3 regions of the Microbispora sp. H10830 genome follow, and region 1 is predicted to be linked to each of the others. Evidence: predicted binding sites of a transcription regulator. Region 1 holds the regulator's gene; each other region holds the start of a gene.
The links. The regulator LexA, encoded in region 1, represses DNA repair genes until DNA is damaged. The targets are predictions, from matches to a motif close to TCGAACANNTGTTCGA.

Region 1 (5,998 bases):
TGAAGGAGACCGGGCCGCTGGCCGTGCCACCGCTGGACAGCAGCTCCTTGGACGAGCGGATGCGGGAGAGGTTGACCCCGGAGCCGGAGCCGCCCTTGAAGATCACACCTTCTTCCTTGTACCAGTCGAGGATCGACTCCATCGTGTCGTCCACGGCCAGGATGAAGCAGGCGCTCACCTGCTGGGGGGAGCGGGTGCCGACGTTGAACCACACCGGGGAGTTGAAGCTGAAGGTCTGGTGGATCAGCGCGTGCTTGAGCTCGTGGTCGAAGATCTCCGCGTCCTCCTCGGAGGCGAAGTAGCCGTTCTCGACGCCGGTCCTGGTGTAGACGCCCACGACCCGGTCGACGAGTTGCTTGAGGCTCGACTCGCGCTGCGGGGTGCCCACCGCCCCGCGGAAGTACTTGGTGGTGACGATGTTGGCCGCGTTGACCGACCAGAAGTCGGGGAACTCCACGCCGTGCTGCTCGAAGTTGACCGAGCCGTCCCGCCAGTTCGTCATCACGACGTCGCGCCGCTCCCAGCGGACCTCGTCGTACGGGTGGACACCCGGGGTGGTGAAGATGCGCTTCATCTTCAGGCCCTTGCGCGGGCGCTTGCCCGGCCGGCCCCCCACACCCGACACGGTGCCGCTCACGGTCTCCGTCATGACTTCCCCCTCCCAGGGCCCGATGGAGCCCCTTCTCCGACCACGCTCGTTATAACCACATCGTCGCGCCGCGCCGTCGCGCGCCGCCGCCCGCCTCGTCCCGGCCCCCCGGAAGGCGCCTACTCCTCGCCCACCGTGCTGTGGGCCGCGCGGAGCCGCTCGATCTCCGCCTCGAAGTCCGCCAGCGTCTCGAAGCTGCGGTAGACCGACGCGAAGCGCAGGTAGGCCACCTCGTCGAGGTCGCGGAGCGGGCCCAGGATGGCCAGGCCCACCTCGTGGGAGGCGATCTCGGCCGCGCCGGTGCCCCGGATGCTCTCCTCGACGCGCTGCCCGAGCTGGGCGAGGGAGTCCTCGCTGACCGGGCGTCCCTGGCAGGCCCGCCGCACGCCGGCGATGACCTTCTCCCGGGAGAACGGCTCGGTGACCCCGCTGCGCTTGCTCACCATCAGCAGTACGGTCTCCTGCGTGGTGAACCTGCGCCCGCACTCGGGGCAGGTGCGCCGACGGCGGATCGCCGCCCCGTCCTCGGCCGCACGGCTGTCCACGACCCGGGTGTCCGGGTGGCGACAGAACGGACAGTGCACTTCATCGCCTCCCTGAACGCACATCCGGAACACAAGGTGTGGTGAACTTACACAGCTGTGACTACTAGATGTTGTGGTCCAACCGTAGGAGCGCCCGACCTTGAACGCAAGTCGAACCGGCCCTGGGTGAGGAAGTGCCTGCTCGGCGCGCGTGTCGCACCTCCAGTCACGGCCGCGTCAACTGCCCCGCCCGTCGTGGAATACGCCCTTTACGCGCCTTTCCCTGCCGATTTCCGTACGGCTTCTGACCTGGGCGTACTACGACCAGAGAAGATCGGGTAAATCGAACACGGGATCGATCGAACTCCCGTACGATGAGACGGACGGCGAGATCGGCGATTTCGCTGGATATCGAACAATTGTTTGACGGTGATCTTGAATCGCGGTACGGTCGCTCTGTGCGACATGAGGAACACGGATTGAGAGGTGGCATCGTGAGTGACCGAAGTGAGCAAGCGGATGGCGTCAGCGACCTCGCGGTTCGCAGGCGCGACTCGCTTGGCCTCACCCCGAGGCAGCGGAAGATCCTCGAGGTGATCCGCGACTCGGTCCAGCAGCGCGGCTATCCGCCCTCCATGCGGGAGATCGGGGAAGCGGTCCAGCTGACCAGCACCTCCAGCGTGTCGCACCAGCTCACGGCGCTCCAGCGTAAGGGCTACCTCCGGCGTGATCCGCATCGGCCCCGGGCCCTGGAGGTCCGGCTGCCGGGCGAGCCGGTGCTGTGGGTGGACCCGGACGCCACCTCCGAGGAGGAGGCCGGATTCAACCGGCCCACCGCGGCCTACGTGCCGCTGGTCGGCCGCATCGCGGCCGGTGGTCCCATCCTCGCCGAGCAGAGCATCGAGGACGTGTTCGCGCTGCCCAAGCAGCTCGTGGGCGAGGGCACGCTGTTCCTGCTCCAGGTCTCCGGCGACTCGATGATCGAGGCCGCCATCGCCGACGGCGACTGGGTCGTGGTGCGGCAGCAGCCGGTCGCCGACAACGGCGACATCGTGGCCGCCATGATCGACGGCGAGGCCACCGTGAAGACGTTCAAGCGCAAGGACGGGCACGTGTGGCTGGTGCCGCACAACCCCAACTACGAGCCGATCCCCGGTGACGAGGCCACCGTGCTCGGCAAGGTCACGGCCGTCCTGCGCAAGCTGTAGCAGCAGCGGCTCGCCGGTTCCGGACGCCGCACAGGGACAAGCCCGGCGCTCACGAGAGCGCCGGGCTTGTGCTGTGCCGTGTTCGGTCCGCCGTCAGGAGGCGGTGCAGCTCACCGGCGAAGGAACGCCGTTGGTGCCCGACCAGCTGCCGTTGAAGCCGAAGGTGGACGAGGCCCCGGCGCCCAGCGCGCCGTTGTAGGACAGGTTCGTCACCGTGACGTTCGACCCGCTCGCGCTGAGCGTGCCGTTCCAGAGCTGGCTGATGCTCTGGCCGTTCGGGAAGGCCCACTTCACGGTCCAGGCCGAGATGGCCGAGGAACCCGCCTTCACCGTGACCTCACCCTGGAAGCCGCCGGAGTACTGGTTGACGACCTTGTACGTGGCCGTGCAGGTCTTCCCGCCCGGCGACGAGGGAGACGCGGACGGAGACGCCGACGGGGAAGCCGACGGGGAAGCCGACGGAGACGCCGACGGCGACACGCTCGGCGAGGCCGAGGGCGACACCGGCGGCGTCGGGTTACCGCCACCGGTCGGCGGGATCAGGTAGGGCGAGATGATGCTCTGCTTGGCCTGGTCGACCGTCGCCCAGTCGTCCTTCAGGATGCCGCCCGTGTCACCCGAGTTGGGGTTCCACGACCAGTAGGTGAACGACATGCCGTTCACCCCGCTGCCCATGTACTTCATGAGCTCCTGGAGCCAGATCTTGTCGGTGTTGCTGGCGAGCGTGGTGCCGAACTCACCCACCATGATCGGCGCGATGTTCTGCTTGTACAGGTAGCCGAAGTACTTGTCCCAGATGGCCGGCATGTTCGCCGGGTACGACGGGTCGTCGAACCACGCCTGGTGGTAGACCGACGTGGCGTACTCGTGGGGCGAGTAGACGAGCCGGTTGGCCACGTTCAGCCGCACCGGGTACTGGCCCGCCTTGGTGAGGTTGCCGCCCCACCAGCCGCAGTCCTCGTCGTTGCTGGTGTCGTTGTCCCAGACGTTGGACAGGCCGCCGCTCGGGCAGCTCACGCCCTCCACGAAGATCAGCCAGTTGGGCTGCACGGACAGGATGGCGTTGCCCGCACGCTCGGCCGCCAGGCGCCAGTCGCGCGACTCGTCGCCGCAGCCCCAGCAGGAGCCGGTCGCGTTCGGGTTGGTGCCGTCGGCGTGCGGCTCGTTGTGCAGGTCGGCCCCGATGACGGTGGTGTTGCCGGCGTAGTGCTGGGCCAGCGACTTCCAGTCGCTGATCCAGGTGGACTCGGGGACGCCCGAGGTGTACCACAGCGCCGTCTGGCCCGCGCTGGTCGGCCGGTGCCGGTCGAGGATGATCCGCATGCCCTTCTGGCCCGCGTAGTCCACGACCTTGTCGAGGATCTGCAGCGGGGACAGGCCGATCAGGTCGGGGTTGGAGTAGGTGTTGACGCTCGTCGCCTGCGCGCCCGGCTTCAGGGCGTCGTCCGAGAACGGCACCCGGATGGTGTTGTAGCCCAGGCTCGCCATGAGGTCGAGCTGGCTCTTCCACGGGTTGTTCGCCCACAACCCGTGGAAGGTCTTGTTGTCGGTCTCCATGCCGAACCAGTTGATGCCGGTCAGCCGGACCGTGGCGCCGGTGCTGTCGACGATCTTGTTCCCGCTGGTGTGCAGGTAGCCGGTGCCCGTGCCGGCGGCGTTCGCCGGCGACCCGGTGACGACGAGAACGGTCGCCGCCATCGCGGCGGCCGTCGCCAGCCCGCCGAGAATTCGTCTGTACAAGACGTGCCTCCCACGCGGGGCGCACGCCGACGCCGAGCCATACGGTCAGGCGCGCACCCCAGACCACCGCCGGAGCGGTGGTGGTCGCGGCATGCCCTGACCGCACGCCTACATCGATATGACTAGTTTGTGGCTCGGGCGTAATTTTGTCCGGAAGGCCAGCCGATCGTCAACGTCCCGTCACGGCACGATGCCGACGAGCTTCGGCGCCAGGATCACCGCAGCGGCGGCAACTCCGGCGGGGTGGCCGGATGCCTCTCCTGCAGCGCCGCCAGGGCCAGCTCCACCGCCCGTGCCAGCTGCGGATCCCGCCCGGCGACCAGGTCCTGCGGCGTCACGACGACCTCGACGTCCGGGTCGACGCCGTGGTTCTCGACGCCCCACCCCTCGCCTTCGAGCCAGAACGAGTACCGCGGCTGCGTGACGACGGTCCCGTCCACGAGCGAGTAGCGCGAGTCGATGCCGATCACGCCACCCCAGGTCCTCGTGCCCACGAGCGGTCCGATGCCACGGTTCTTGATCCCGGCACTGACGATGTCTCCGTCCGACCCGGCGAACTCGTCGGTGACCCCCACGATCGGCCCGCGAGGCGAGTCCTCCGGGTATCGCGCCGGCTCGTAGCCCCGGGCCAGCGACCACCCGGTCACCCGCCGCTGCAGTTTCTCCAGCACCAGCTCGGAGACATGCCCGCCGCCGTTGTCGCGGATGTCCACGATGAGCCCGTCGAAGCCCATCTCGACACGCAGATCCCGGTGGAACTGCGCCCACCCGGTGGACATCATGTCCGGCACGTGCAGGTAGCCGAGCCGCCCGCCCGACGCCTCCCGAACGAACGCCCGCCGTCCCACCACCCAGTCGTGGTACCGCAGCCGCGTCTCGTCCGCGACGGGCGTGACGACGACCCGGCGGGTCTCGCCGCCGGAACCGGGCTGGACGGTCAGCTCCACAGGCCGCCCCGCCGTACCGGACAGCAGTGCCAGCGGCCCGCGGACCGGATCGACCGGGCGCCCGCTCACGGCGACGATCGCATCGCCCTCCCGGACGGCGACGCCGGGCGCGAGCAGCGGCGAGCGGGCCTCGTGGTCGGAGGACTCCCCGGGCAGGATGCGGCTGATCCGCCACACCCCGTTCCCGTCCCGGGCGAGGTCGGCGCCGAGCAGGCCCTGGCGGCGCCGGGGATCGCGGCCGGCACCGCTCGGCCGCGCGTACGCGTGGGAGGTGGCCAGCTCGCCCTGGACCTCCCAGAGCAGGTCGATCAGCTCGGAGTAGGCGCCGATCCGCTCCACGAGGAGTGCGTAGCGGTCGAGCGTGGCCGGCCAGTCCACGCCGTTCATGTCCGCCCGCCAGAAGTGGTCGCGCATGAGCCGCCCGGCCTCGTTGTAGGCCTGCCGCCACTCGGCGACCGGGTCGACGGTCACGGCCACGCGGTCCAGGTCGATGGTGACGACCTCGTCGTCCTCCCCGGTCGCGCGGGTCTGCAGGCCGTTGCCGCCGCTGGTCACCAGGCGCGTGCCGTCGCCGCTGACCTCGAAGGCCGCGAACTCCCTGCCCAGCTCGCTGACCTTGCGCTTGACCAGGTCATAGCGTTCAAGGACCGGCTCGCCGGACTCGGTGCCGTCGCCGATCTCACCGGTGAGCGGATGGCGCAGCCACAGCAGGCCGCCCTTGGCGGCACGCAGGTTGGAGTAGGTGCCCGCGGGCACCGGCACGGGCACGATCCGCGCCGCCAGCCCGTCGGCGTCCACCTCGGTCGCACGCGGAGGGTCGGGCTTGCCGTCGTCCGTGGCAGCCTCACCGGTGTCGTCCTCCCCGCCGAAGCCGCGGCCCGCCAGTGAGGGATCGAACGGCGAGGGCGTCGTGGCCTTGAGCGGCACCAG
Region 2 (5,998 bases), on a different contig from region 1:
CGGGTGCACGACCGGCTGATGCAGCGGATCAACGGGCCGGTCTCGGCCGCGTACGTGGTGACGATGATGCTGCCGTTCGTCTTCGGCGTCTGGCTGCGGCCCGACCGGCCCACGGCGGGCTGGACGGCGGCGCTCGTCGCGCTGTCGGTGCTCGCCGGGCTGCCCCTGGTGTACGGCGGACTCCGCGTGATGAGGAACCGATGACGGCTCACCCGCGTCACGAGCTCGACGAGATCATTCACGCGCCCGTGCGGCTGTCGATCATGGCGGCCCTGGCGGCGGCGGACAAGGCCGACTTCCGCTTCCTCCGCGACACCATCGAGGTCAGCGACTCGCTTCTCAGCAAGCACATCCTCACGCTCGAAGAGGCCGGCTACGTCCGGGTGGAGAAGACCTTCGTCGGCAAGCGCGCACGCACCTGGCTCTCGCTGACCGACCAGGGGCGTAGGGCCTTCGAGACATACATGGACGTTCTGCGACGAATTGTGGAGGCGACCCCCCGTGCTTGAGATCGACGGCCTGCGCAAACGCTATGGAGACAAGACCGCCCTCGACGGGGTGGGCTTCACCGTACGGCCGGGCGAGATGTTCGGGTTCGTCGGCGCCAACGGCGCGGGCAAGACGACGACGATGCGGATCGTCATGGGCGTGCTCGACGCCGACTCCGGCGAGGTGCGCCTGGACGGGCGCCCGGTGACGTACGACGACCGCCGCACGTTCGGCTACATGCCGGAGGAGCGCGGCCTCTACCAGAAGATGAAGGTCGCCGAGCAGATCGAATACTTCGGCAGGCTCCACGGGCTCGCCCCGGCCGCCGCGCGCTCGGCCACCGCCGCCCTGACCGAACGGCTCGGCCTGGTCGAGCGGCGCGACGACGCCGTGGAGGCGCTGTCGCTCGGCAACCAGCAGCGGGTGCAGCTCGCCGTCGCGCTCGTCCACGAGCCGGCGGTCCTGATCCTCGACGAGCCGTTCTCGGGCCTCGACCCGCTGGCGGTCGACGCGCTCGCGGAGGTGCTCAAGGACCGCGCCGCCGCGGGCGTGCCGGTGATCTTCTCCAGCCACCAGCTCGACCTGGTCGAACAGCTCTGCGACTCGGTCGGCATCATCTCGGCGGGCCGCATGGTGGCGTACGGACCGGTCGGCGAGCTGCGCGAGCGGGAGGGCCGCGGGGTGCTGCGGGTCGTGGTCAGGGACGCCGCGCCCGGCTGGGCCGACGGCCTGCCCGGCGAGCTCACCCGCGAGGGCGACCGTGACGTCCTGCTGTGCGAGGAGGGCGACGACCAGGACATCCTGCGTACGGCGATCGGGGCGGGCAGAGTGGAGCACTTCGGCCGCAGGCAGCCGACGCTGGCCGAGATCTTCAGGGAGGCGGTGGCATGAACGGCCTGTGGCTGGTGGCCCAGCGGGAGATCCGCACGCGCGTCAGGACGAAGTCCTACCTGATCAGTCTGGCGGTCAGCGCGGTCCTGGTGGCGGCGCTCGCGTTCCTGCCCAAGGTCCTGGGCGGCGACGACACCTACGACGTCGGCGTGGTGGGCGACGCGCCCCCGCCCGCCGCCCAGCTCGCGTACTCCCGGTGGCCGGACGAGGCGGCCGCCCGGAAGGCCGTGGTCGACGGGGACCTCGACGCGGCCCTCATCAACGGGGACAAGGTCCTCGCCAACGGCGAACTCGACCAGCGGCTGGGGCTGATCCTGGAGAGCGCCCACCGTGACGCCCAGATCAAGGCGTCCGGTCTCACGATCACGCCGCTGACGGTGGAGTCGGCCGGCGCGGACGCCCGCTACCAGGGCGTGCGCACCGGCATCGCCACGCTGATCGTGATGGTGCTGTTCTTCCTGCTCATCTACTCCTCGATGTTCGTCGCCATGGGTGTGGTGGAGGAGAAGGGCAGCCGCATCGTGGAGATCCTGCTCACCTCGGTGCGTCCCTGGCAGCTCCTGGGCGGCAAGATCGTCGGGCTGGGCTCGCTGGGGCTGGTCAACCTCGTCGTGGTCATCGCCGCCGGTCTGGCGGCGTCGTTCGCGACCGGCTTCACAGCCGACCTGCCGCCCGGAATGGGGGGAATCGTGGTGAGCGCGGTCGTCTGGTTCGTGCTGGGCTACGCCTTCTTCTCGGCGCTCGCCGCCGCCTTCGGCTCCCTGGTGTCGCGGCAGGAGGAGCTCAACACCGTCCTGACGCCGATGACCATGCTCATGATGTTCACCTACCTGACGGCCTACTTCGCCGCCGTCGAGCCGACGGGCACGGTCGCGCGCGTGCTGTCGTTCGTGCCGCCGTTCTCCTCGATGGTCATGCCCGTGCGTACGGCGGCCGTCGACGTGCCGCTGGGGGAGATCCTCATCGCCGGAGCGCTCATGGTCGTGGCCGTGGTGGCCGTCCTCCTGGGCGCGGCCCGCGTCTATCAGCGGGCGGTGCTCCGCACCGGCGCCCGGGTCAAGCTGGGCGAGGTCGTCCGCTGACGGCCGGGGCGCCGGCGGACGATCAGGGGTGCCGGGAGAGCGTCCGACCGATCAATTCGGCCGCACGGCCGGGGTCGTCGGCGCTCTCCTGGCCGCCCGGCGCCCACAGGAACATCCAGCCGCCCTTGGCGGGCGTCGCGAAGACGATCGTCTGCCTGCCGGTGCCCGGGTGCCAGACGGACAGGACCGGATCGTCCGTGCCGAGCAGTCGCGCGGAGAGACCGTGCTCGGGGAGCCGCGCCGCGAGCGCCTCAAGGCGGGCCAGGCGCTGTCCGCTGTAGTCGCCGGTGCCCGTCACGTGGCCCCTCCAGCGGGGAGATCCAGCTTTGCTACAAGGATCGTCCCAGGTCAGCGCGCTGGCAACCATGGCAGAGTAACGCCCGGGAATGTAACGGCGCGGTTGGGACGCCGTTCGTCCCGGCCTCGGCGGCGGTTCGGGCATGTGATCGAACAGTCGTTCGGCTATATTGGACTGGTCGCCGCCGGGGTGCGCGCCGTCAGGTCGCCGGGGCGCGACGGGCTCCCGGCCCGCCTTCCGGGGCGGGCTGCGAGAAGCTCCGGAAAATGTCGGTGGCACCCCGTAGCTTTTCGGTGACCGAGCAGACGACCACCCTTCAGGGGGCACCCAATGGCAATCAACGACCGCGAGAAGGCCCTTGAGACCGCCCTCGCGCAAATCGAGCGGCAGTTCGGCAAGGGCAGCGTCATGCGCCTCGGAGACGACGCGCGTGCGCCGATCGAGGTCATCCCCACCGGTTCTATCGCTCTCGACGTCGCCCTCGGCATCGGCGGCTATCCCCGCGGCAGGATCGTCGAGGTGTACGGCCCCGAGTCTTCCGGTAAGACGACGGTCGCCCTGCACGCCGTGGCCAACGCCCAGAAGGGCGGCGGCATCGCCGCGTTCATCGACGCCGAGCACGCCCTCGACCCCGAGTACGCCAAGAAGCTGGGCGTCGACGTCGACGCGTTGCTCGTCTCCCAGCCGGACACCGGTGAGCAGGCGCTGGAGATCGCGGACATGCTGATCCGCTCCGGCGCCGTCGACATCATCGTGATCGACTCCGTGGCGGCCCTCGTGCCGAAGGCCGAGATCGAGGGTGAGATGGGCGACAGCCACGTCGGTCTCCAGGCCCGCCTCATGTCGCAGGCCCTGCGCAAGATCGCCGGTGCGCTGAACCAGACCCGGACCACCGCCATCTTCATCAACCAGCTCCGCGAGAAGATCGGCGTCATGTTCGGAAGCCCCGAGACCACCACGGGTGGTAAGGCGCTGAAGTTCTACGCGTCGGTGCGGCTGGACGCGCGCAGGATCGAGACGCTCAAGGACGGCACCGAGCCGGTCGGCAACCGGACCCGGGTGAAGGTCGTCAAGAACAAGATGGCCCCGCCCTTCCGCCAGGCCGACTTCGACATCCTTTACGGCATCGGCATCTCCCGCGAGGGCGGGCTGATCGACATGGGCGTCGAGCACGGGTTCGTGCGCAAGGCCGGAGCCTGGTACACGTACGAGGGCGACCAGCTCGGGCAGGGCAAGGAGAACGCCCGCAACTTCCTGAAGAACAACCCCGACATCGCCAACGAGATCGAGAAGAAGATCAAGGAGAAGCTCGGTGTCGGGCCGCGGCTCGACTCGCCGAGCGAGCCCCCCGCCGCTCCGGCGGCGCCGCCCGCCCCCACGTCCGGCCGGGGCAGCAAGGCGGCCAGTGCGCCCAAGCCGGGTGACGTCTGAGCGCAGGCATGAGGCGCGATGTGCCCCCCGGCCCGGATGACGGGGTCGGGCCGGGGGACTGGAACTCGGGACTCTGGGGGCCGGCCGAAGAGCTGCCCGGATCGGCTGAGGACGCCTCCGCGACGATCGCCGCCCTGCGCGAGGAGATTCGGCGCGCGGAGATCGGGCGCGCGGAGATCGGGCGTGCGGAGGCGGGCCAGGAGGCCGGCCGGGACGGACGCCGGCGCCAGGGACGTGGTGGCCGGCGAGGAGACCGGGCAGGCCTGAGAGAACAGACAGCTCCGGAAGACTGGGCAGGGCTGGGGGAACAGGCGGCTCCGGGAGAACAGGCGGCTCTGGGAGCCTGGGCAGGCCTGGGAGAACGGGGAGCGCCGAGAGGCCGGGGAAAGCGTGGGAGGTCCGGCGGATGGCTTCCCGACGGGCCTCAGGAGGGCACCGCGGCGGGCGAGGGCCCGCCGGCCGACCCCGAGGCGGTGGCCAGAGCCATCTGCCTGCGGCTGCTGACGATGGCACCCAAGACCCGGGCCCAGCTCGCGGACGCCCTGCGCAAGCGGGACGTGCCCGAGGAGGCGGCGAACGCCGTGCTGGAGCGGTTCTCCGAGGTCGGGCTCATCGACGACGAGGCGTTCGCCGCCGCGTGGGTGAGCTCCCGGCACACTGGTCGCGGGCTCGCCCGCCGCGCGCTCGCCCAGGAACTGCGGCGGCGCGGCGTGGCCGAGGAGACGGTCAAGGACGCCGTCGGACGGCTCGATCCGGACGAGGAGGCCGAGACCGCACGCAGGCTGGTGGATCGGAAGCTGGCCGCCACCCGCGGGGTGGAGCCGCAGGCGCGCATGCGACGATTGGTCGGCATGCTGGCCCGCAAGGGCTACTCGCCGGGACTGGCCTTCCGCGTGGTCCGAGAGGCGATCGAGGCCGAGGGCAGCCCGTCAGATGGGCTTCCGGATACCTTCGAGTGAGCCATAGCACCACGCAAAAGTCACTTGACAGGGCATCTTTGCTTGCTCGTTACCTCTCTGACGCTTAATCTCGACCGCAGTGAGGAGTTACTCCGCGCAGCGCGGATTGCCATAACGGTGAACCACGACGGACGAGAGACATTGACCGGCCTTCGGGCCATATGGGCCGCCCCTCGGGGCGCCTGGGCATTGCGACGATATTTGTCCTGGTGACGCCACCGGGCGCTGCCGTGCTGCGCGTGTGACCCCTGCCAAGAGTTGTCGTGAGGGGTGAGCGCGCATGGACACGATCGTGATCGTTCTTGCGGTTGCGGTAGTGCTGCTGGCTCTCGTGATGATCGCCGCCCTCGTCATAGTCATGCGCCGCACCGGAGCCGTCGCACCGCCCGGCCCCTCGCCCGAGCAGCTTGCCGAGGTGAAGGCCGAGGTCAACGAGGAACTCGAACGGGCCAGACGCGAGGCTGAGGAGATCCGCACGAAGGCGGAGCGTGACGCGGGGGAGATCCTCAAGAAGTCGGAGACACTCGCCGAGAGCGCAGCGCTGATGCGCAAGGAGGTCGAGGAGGAGGCGCGAATCCTCAAGACGGAGCTCAAGGAGCTGCGCTCCGACCTCGAACGCCGCGAGAACCGGCTGGCCGAGCGCGAGCAGCGGCTCGACGAGGAGGCACGCAGGCAGACCGAGCGGGCCCGCAAGCTGGCCGAGACCGAGACCGAGCTGGCCGACCGCCGCGAGGAGCTGGAGCGGGTGGCCGAGCGGCGGCAGGAGATCCTGGAGCGGGTCGCCGGACTGACGGCCGAACAGGCCAAGACGGAGCTGGTCAGGGAGATCGAGAACCAGGCCAAGCGTG
Region 3 (5,998 bases), on a different contig from region 1:
TCTTGGAGGTCGGCAGGTTCTTGCCGACGTAGTCGGCGCGGATCGGCAGCTCCCTGTGGCCGCGGTCGACGAGCGTGGCGAGCTGGACGGCCCTGGGCCTGCCCACGTCGTTCAGCGCGTCGAGCGCGGCGCGCACGGTGCGGCCGGAGTAGAGGACGTCGTCCACGAGGACGACGGTCCTGCCGTCCACGCCGTCCGGGGGCAGTTCGGTGCGGCCGAGCGGGCGCGCGGGCCGCAGGCGCAGATCGTCGCGGTACATCGTGACGTCGATGGCGCCGACGGGGACCTTGATCCCTTCGAACTGCGCGATGCGCCCGGCGATGCGATGCGCGAGGGTGGCGCCGCGGGTGGGGATGCCGAGCAGGACGACGCTCTCCGCGCCCCTGGTACGTTCGAGGATCTCGTGCGCGATCCGGGTGAGCGCCCGGTGGATGTCGGGCCCCTCCAGGACGGCACGGGCCTGATTTCGGGCATCAGACATGAAAAAGTCACCGCCTTTCCCGCCTCACGGGACGGGTCTTAAAAGGGTGTCGGTTCTGCTTAGAGTATCAGGGCCGTCTGCGAACCCCCCTCCCGCCAGGGGGGATGGCCCCGGGGGAGCCGTTCGCCCTCGGCGTGACGAGGGGGTGCCGGGAATCTTCGGGAACCTTCCGGTGACGTTCCGGTGACGTTCCGGGGCGTTCGGGGGCCGGGCGAGGGGCGGGCCGGGGATCGGAAGCCGCATCGCGCCGGGTGTCGGTGATTTCGGTGAGAGCACTGTTTGACGCTCTTTTTTCCAATCAGCTTGACCTTTGGGAGTGTCGGCTTTACCGTCACTGTCCGTAACCACAACACGCGACCTTCCTGGGTAAAACCCGACGCAGCGGTCACCGAAGGTGCCGGTCACGGGCACCAGCCCCGGTGTTCGGAACGCTTAGGACAAGGACGCACAATCAAGTGAGAAGAGTCATAGAAAGCCGGGGGCCACACGATGCCGTCTGACTACGCCAAGTCGCTGGGCGCGCGCCTGCGCGCCATCCGGACCCAGCAGGGGCTGTCCCTGCACGGTGTGGAAGAGAAGTCCCGCGGACGGTGGAAGGCCGTCGTCGTGGGCTCCTATGAGCGGGGCGACCGCGCGGTGACCGTGCAGAAGCTCGCCGAGCTCGCGGATTTCTACGGAGTGCCGGTGTCGGAGCTTCTTCCGGGCGGAGCCGCCCCCAGCCCGCTTGCGCCCGCTCCCAAGCTGGTCATCGACCTGGAGCGGCTGTCGCAGCTGCCGAAGGACAAGGCCGGCCCGCTTGCCCGTTACGCCGCCACCATTCAGAGCCAGCGGGGCGACTACAACGGCAAGGTGCTGTCCATCCGGCAGGAGGACCTGCGCTCGCTCGCGGTCATCTATGACAAGTCGCCGGTCGAGCTGACCGAGGAGTTCATCCACTGGGGTGTGCTCGACGCCGAGGCCCGCCGCGCCGTCGAGTCCTTCTGACCTCCCGCCCGGTTCGTACGCGGCTCCCCGTGCCGATGTCCGTCCTCTCCGGCGTAGTCACGGGCGGCGCCTCCGCAAGGGGGAGCCGCCGGTACGAGTGATTCCCGCCACGCGGGGATAGGTCAGGACATGACGTTTTACGTGGGCTCCGAGGTGGGCAGGCTTCGCCGGGTCCTGGTCGACATACCCGAACTCGCGCTCAAGCGGCTCACCCCGGGCAACAAGGACGGCCTGCTGTTCGACGACGTGCTGTGGGTGCACCGCGCGCTGGAGGAGCACCGGGAGTGGTGCGAGGTGCTCGCCGGGCGCGGCGTCACGGTGCACCACCTCGGCGACCTCCTGCGGGAGGTGATCGAGATCCCCGACGCGCGCAAGCACATCCTCGACGGCAGCGTCGACGAGCACTGGTTCGGCCCGCTGGCCGCCGACGCGATCCGCAACACACTCGACGCCCTCGACGCGGACACGCTCGCGCCGCTGCTGACCGGCGGGATCACCAAACGCGAGATCATGGAGCTGGGCTGCGACCCCGGCTCCATCGCCTTCCACACGCTGGGCATGGACGACTTCGTCCTCCCGCCGCTGCCCAACCACCTGTTCGCCCGCGACACCTCCTGCTGGGTGTACGACGGGGTGTCGATCAACGCGATGCGCAAGAAGGCGCGCAGGCGGGAGACCGTCAACTACGAGGCGGTCTACCGGTGGCACCCGCTGTTCGCCGCCGGATACGGCAAGCCCGACGCCGGCGGGTTCAACGTCTGGTACGAGGGCGTGCGCATGGCCCCGGCCACCATCGAGGGTGGCGACGTCCTGGTGCTCGGCAACGGCGTCGTGCTCGTCGGGGTGAGCGAGCGCACCCAGCCGCAGGCCGTGGAGATGCTGGCGACCAATCTGTTCCGTGCGGGGTCGGCGACCCGCATCGTGGCGCTCGATCTGCCCAAGACCCGTGCGTTCATGCACCTCGACACCGTGATGACCAACGTCGACGTGGGCGTGTTCACCAAGTACGCCGGGCTCGGCATGCTCCCGTCGTACACGGTGGAGCCGGGCGACACCGACAAGGAGCTGAAGGTCACCGACCACCCGCCGGAGGACATGCACAAGGCGATCGCGCGGGCCCTCGGCCTTGACGACATCAAGGTCCTCACGCCGACGCAGGACGTGCACGCGGCCGAGCGCGAGCAGTGGGACGACGGCTGCAACGTGCTGGCGCTGGAACCCGGTGTGGTCGTGGCCTACGAGCGCAACACCACGACCAACAACCACCTGCGCAGGCACGGCATCGAGGTCGTCACGATCCGGGGCAGCGAGCTCGGCCGCGGACGCGGCGGGCCACGGTGCATGAGCTGCCCGCTGGAGCGCGACCCCGTCTGATCACCCCGGCGTCGCCTCGTTCCCGGCGTCACGGTGGGCGCCCCGGCTCCGTGGCCGACCCTGGCGCGGGCGCAGTGGGCGCCCGGGCCGCGCCGGACGGGCGAGCGGGGCCATGGGCGGAGACGGAGGTCAGCCGGCCATGGGCAGAGTGGGACGGCCGGGCAGGCCGAGGATCGACTCGACCTCGCCGACGAACCTGTCCGCCTCCGCTATGATTTCCTCTGCGTCGTTCTGCGTGACGGCTCGGACCATGCCGGCCTCGGCCGCCGCGCGCTTGGTCGCGCTCACCGCGAAGTAGGCCGCCCAGTCCGCGAGCTTGGGCTCGGCCTCCGGCAGCAGCTCCCAGGCGCTGCGCAACCGCCGCCTGCGGCCGTCCATCGGCCGCGGACGGGCCGCGAGGATCCCGGCGGCCGCACGGAGGGCCGCCAGGTGGGCCGACACGTAGCGGTCCGCGGGGGTGGGCCCGACGGTTGCGTCCGCGAGGCATGCCCTGGCGTCCGCGAGGTGTGCCAGAACCGCCTGCGAGAGCCGGGGCCCGCTCTTCTGATCGTCGTTCTGCTCAGTCATGCCCGCCTCCTTGAGTCGTGGCACTCCGGCGAAAGTCGCCGGTGACTTCACAGTCGCAGATCGCACCGACAATTTCGCCGGCCGGGAGATCCCGTGAACCGCTCGAGATCGCCCGACGCTTTCTCAGGCTCCCGTGGGCGGCCGGACGAGGAGCTTCCCCTCTCCCCGTCCGGCCCACGCCGCGGGCCGTGCCGCATCCGTCTCCGCCGACGACGAAGGCACGAATCCAACGGGGTGGGCGCGAGCCGCGAGTCCCACGCCCACTCCATCGAACATAGATTCGATCATGTCCTCTGTCAAGGCTGTCAACGAATATGTGTTCGAGGACCACGTTCGAAACACGGGCCGGAGACGGCGGAGGGGCCCCGCGCGACCACCTCGCGCGGGGCCCCTCCGGGGATGGCGCTAGCGCCTGAAGGCGCCCCTGACGTGCACAGGGACACCCTTGCCGAGCATGCCGGGCAGGATCTCGGCCACGTTCATGGGCAGCCGCACGCAGCCGTGCGACGCCGGGTAGAGCGGCACCGACAGCGCGCCGTGGAGCGCGATGCCGCCGTTGAAGAAGATGGGGTTGTAGAGCTGCCCGAGGTAGGACCGGTGCCAGCCCCTGGCCCGCCAGGTGGTCGCGTAGTCGCCGGTCGGCGTGCGCGCGCTGCCGGAGAACCGCTGCCGCTTGCCGTTCCAGGTGGCGTACTCGGTGTAGGGGATGCCGCTGCCGCTGGAGATGTGGCTGATGAGAACCGGCGCGCCGCCCCGGTACAGAACCATCACCTGCTTGGTCAGGTTCACCTCGACGCGGGTCGCCTTGCCCCTGGGCACCAGGACCTTGGGCGCCCGGGGGTTCTCCAGCGCCCTCCAGGTGCGGGCCGCGACCGTGCTGGTCGGCGTGATCCCCTGCACCTTCTGGAACGCCCAGACCGCCGTCAGCGTGGCCCCGCCGTACCGGCCGTCGACGCTGCCGGGCACGTACCCGAGCTCCTTGAGCCGGGCCTGCAGCGCCTTCACGGCGGAGCCCTTGGCGCCGAGCTTGAGCGTCTTGCCCGGGGCGGTGAACGGCGGGTAACCGGTGGCGCGGGCGGGAACGGCGCTTCGCGGCGGGAGCGCGGGGAGCGCGGGGAGCGCCGAGGACGCCTGAAGCGCCGGGAGCGCGGTCCCCGCCGTGACGGTCCCCGCCGGCACGGCGGTGCGCGCCTGCGCCGTGCCGCTCACGCCGGTCGCCGCGAAGGCAGTCGCGAACGTCGCCGCTCCCACCGCGACGAGCAGCCGCCGTCGACCCCTCATCATGACCAACCCCCTCATAAGCCCGTTTCTCGATCAAAGGACTCACCTTACGGTCCGATTGTGAGCCGCGTGATCGTAAGTGGCCATAATCGGCCGCGTATGTCCTGGCAATCCGTTTAGAGTGACCGGGTGGCAGAAAAGTTGCATCCGAACGTCGTCCGGGTTCAGGAGGCCCTGCGGGCCCACGCGGTGACAGGCGAGGTCGTCGTGCTCGACGAGGCCGCCCCGACGGCCGCCACGGCGGCGGCCCAGCTGGGCTGCGAGGTCGGCGCGATCGCCAACAGCCTGATCTTCGACGCGGACGGCGCGCCGCTGCTGGTGCTGACCAGCGGCGCCCACCGTGTGAACACCGATCTGATCGCGCGGCTCGTGGGCGCGGCGAAGGTGCGGCGGGCCACGCCGGAGTTCGTCCGCGAGCACACCGGGCAGCCCATCGGCGGCGTCGCCCCGGCCGGGCACCCCGCGCCCGTACGGACGCTGGTGGACACCTGGCTGAGCAAGCACGACGTCGTGTGGGCCGCCGCGGGGCACCCCCACACCGTCTTCCCCACGTCCTACGACGAGCTGCTGCGTATCACCGGGGGCACGGCCGCCGAGGTGGAGTGACGCCTGCCGGACCGGCCCGGCGTCGTTTTGCTAGTGTGCGACGAGTGATCCAACTGCGACGGGTGGGGCCCGACGAGTTCAGGGCGGTGCTGGACACCGTGCTGGAGATCTACACGGTCGCCATGCGCCCGCCGTCGGACCAGCTCGCGGGCCGCATGGCGATCATGCGCAACCACGCCACCTATCCCGACTTCGACTGCGTGCTCGCGGAGGACACGCAGGCCTCCGGCGTCGCCGGCTTCGCGTACGGCTTCCACGGCGGCCAGGGGCAGTGGTGGCACGACGTCGTGCGCGGGGCGCTGCAGGACCGAGCCGGGCCGGTGGTGGCGAACGCCTGGTTCGGCGACGCCCTGGAGATCGCCGAGATCCACGTGCGCCCCGAGTATCAGGGCCGGGGAATCGGCCGGCGACTGATCCACACACTGTGCGAGGGCCGCCCGGAGCGCACGGCCGTGCTGTCGACGCACGACGCCCCCACCGTGGCCCGGCACCTCTACCGGGACGTCGGGTTCGCCGACCTGATGACCCGGTTCGTCTTCCCGGGCGGTTACGAGGAGTACGTCATCGCCGGGGTGCGCCTGCCGCTGCCCGAGCCCGGGGCCCGCGAAGGCTGACGGGACCGGCCGGCTCAGCCGGCCACGGCGGCGGGCACGCTGTGCAGCGCCTGGAACACCTCGCGGGTCGCGCTCGACCGGTTGAAGGTGA

Region 2: the regulator LexA is predicted to act here: its motif matches at 2,909-2,924, upstream of recA (recombinase RecA).
Region 3: the regulator LexA is predicted to act here: its motif matches at 3,675-3,690, upstream of HHX35_RS01665 (SAV_6107 family HEPN domain-containing protein).

The regions. Positions count from the first base shown of each region.
Region 1 is NZ_JABBWX010000016.1:65,393-71,390, forward strand. Features, by position in the region: gene HHX35_RS33160 (vitamin B12-dependent ribonucleotide reductase) at 1-649, opposite strand, end outside; gene nrdR (transcriptional regulator NrdR) at 769-1,233, opposite strand; gene lexA (transcriptional repressor LexA) at 1,665-2,381, shown strand; gene HHX35_RS44000 (cellulase family glycosylhydrolase) at 2,475-4,121, opposite strand; gene HHX35_RS33180 (S41 family peptidase) at 4,337-5,998, opposite strand, start outside.
Region 2 is NZ_JABBWX010000001.1:824,690-830,687, reverse strand. Features, by position in the region: gene HHX35_RS03885 (hypothetical protein) at 1-204, shown strand, start outside; gene HHX35_RS03880 (transcriptional regulator) at 201-509, shown strand; gene HHX35_RS03875 (ABC transporter ATP-binding protein) at 502-1,380, shown strand; gene HHX35_RS03870 (ABC transporter permease) at 1,377-2,462, shown strand; gene HHX35_RS03865 (hypothetical protein) at 2,485-2,760, opposite strand; gene recA (recombinase RecA) at 3,091-4,191, shown strand; gene recX (recombination regulator RecX) at 4,545-5,150, shown strand; gene rny (ribonuclease Y) at 5,431-5,998, shown strand, end outside.
Region 3 is NZ_JABBWX010000001.1:361,942-367,939, forward strand. Features, by position in the region: gene pyrR (bifunctional pyr operon transcriptional regulator/uracil phosphoribosyltransferase PyrR) at 1-481, opposite strand, end outside; gene HHX35_RS01655 (transcriptional regulator) at 971-1,465, shown strand; gene HHX35_RS01660 (arginine deiminase) at 1,595-2,839, shown strand; gene HHX35_RS01665 (SAV_6107 family HEPN domain-containing protein) at 2,969-3,406, opposite strand; gene HHX35_RS01670 (L,D-transpeptidase family protein) at 3,812-4,690, opposite strand; gene HHX35_RS01675 (YbaK/EbsC family protein) at 4,817-5,293, shown strand; gene HHX35_RS01680 (GNAT family N-acetyltransferase) at 5,338-5,907, shown strand; gene metF (methylenetetrahydrofolate reductase [NAD(P)H]) at 5,922-5,998, opposite strand, start outside.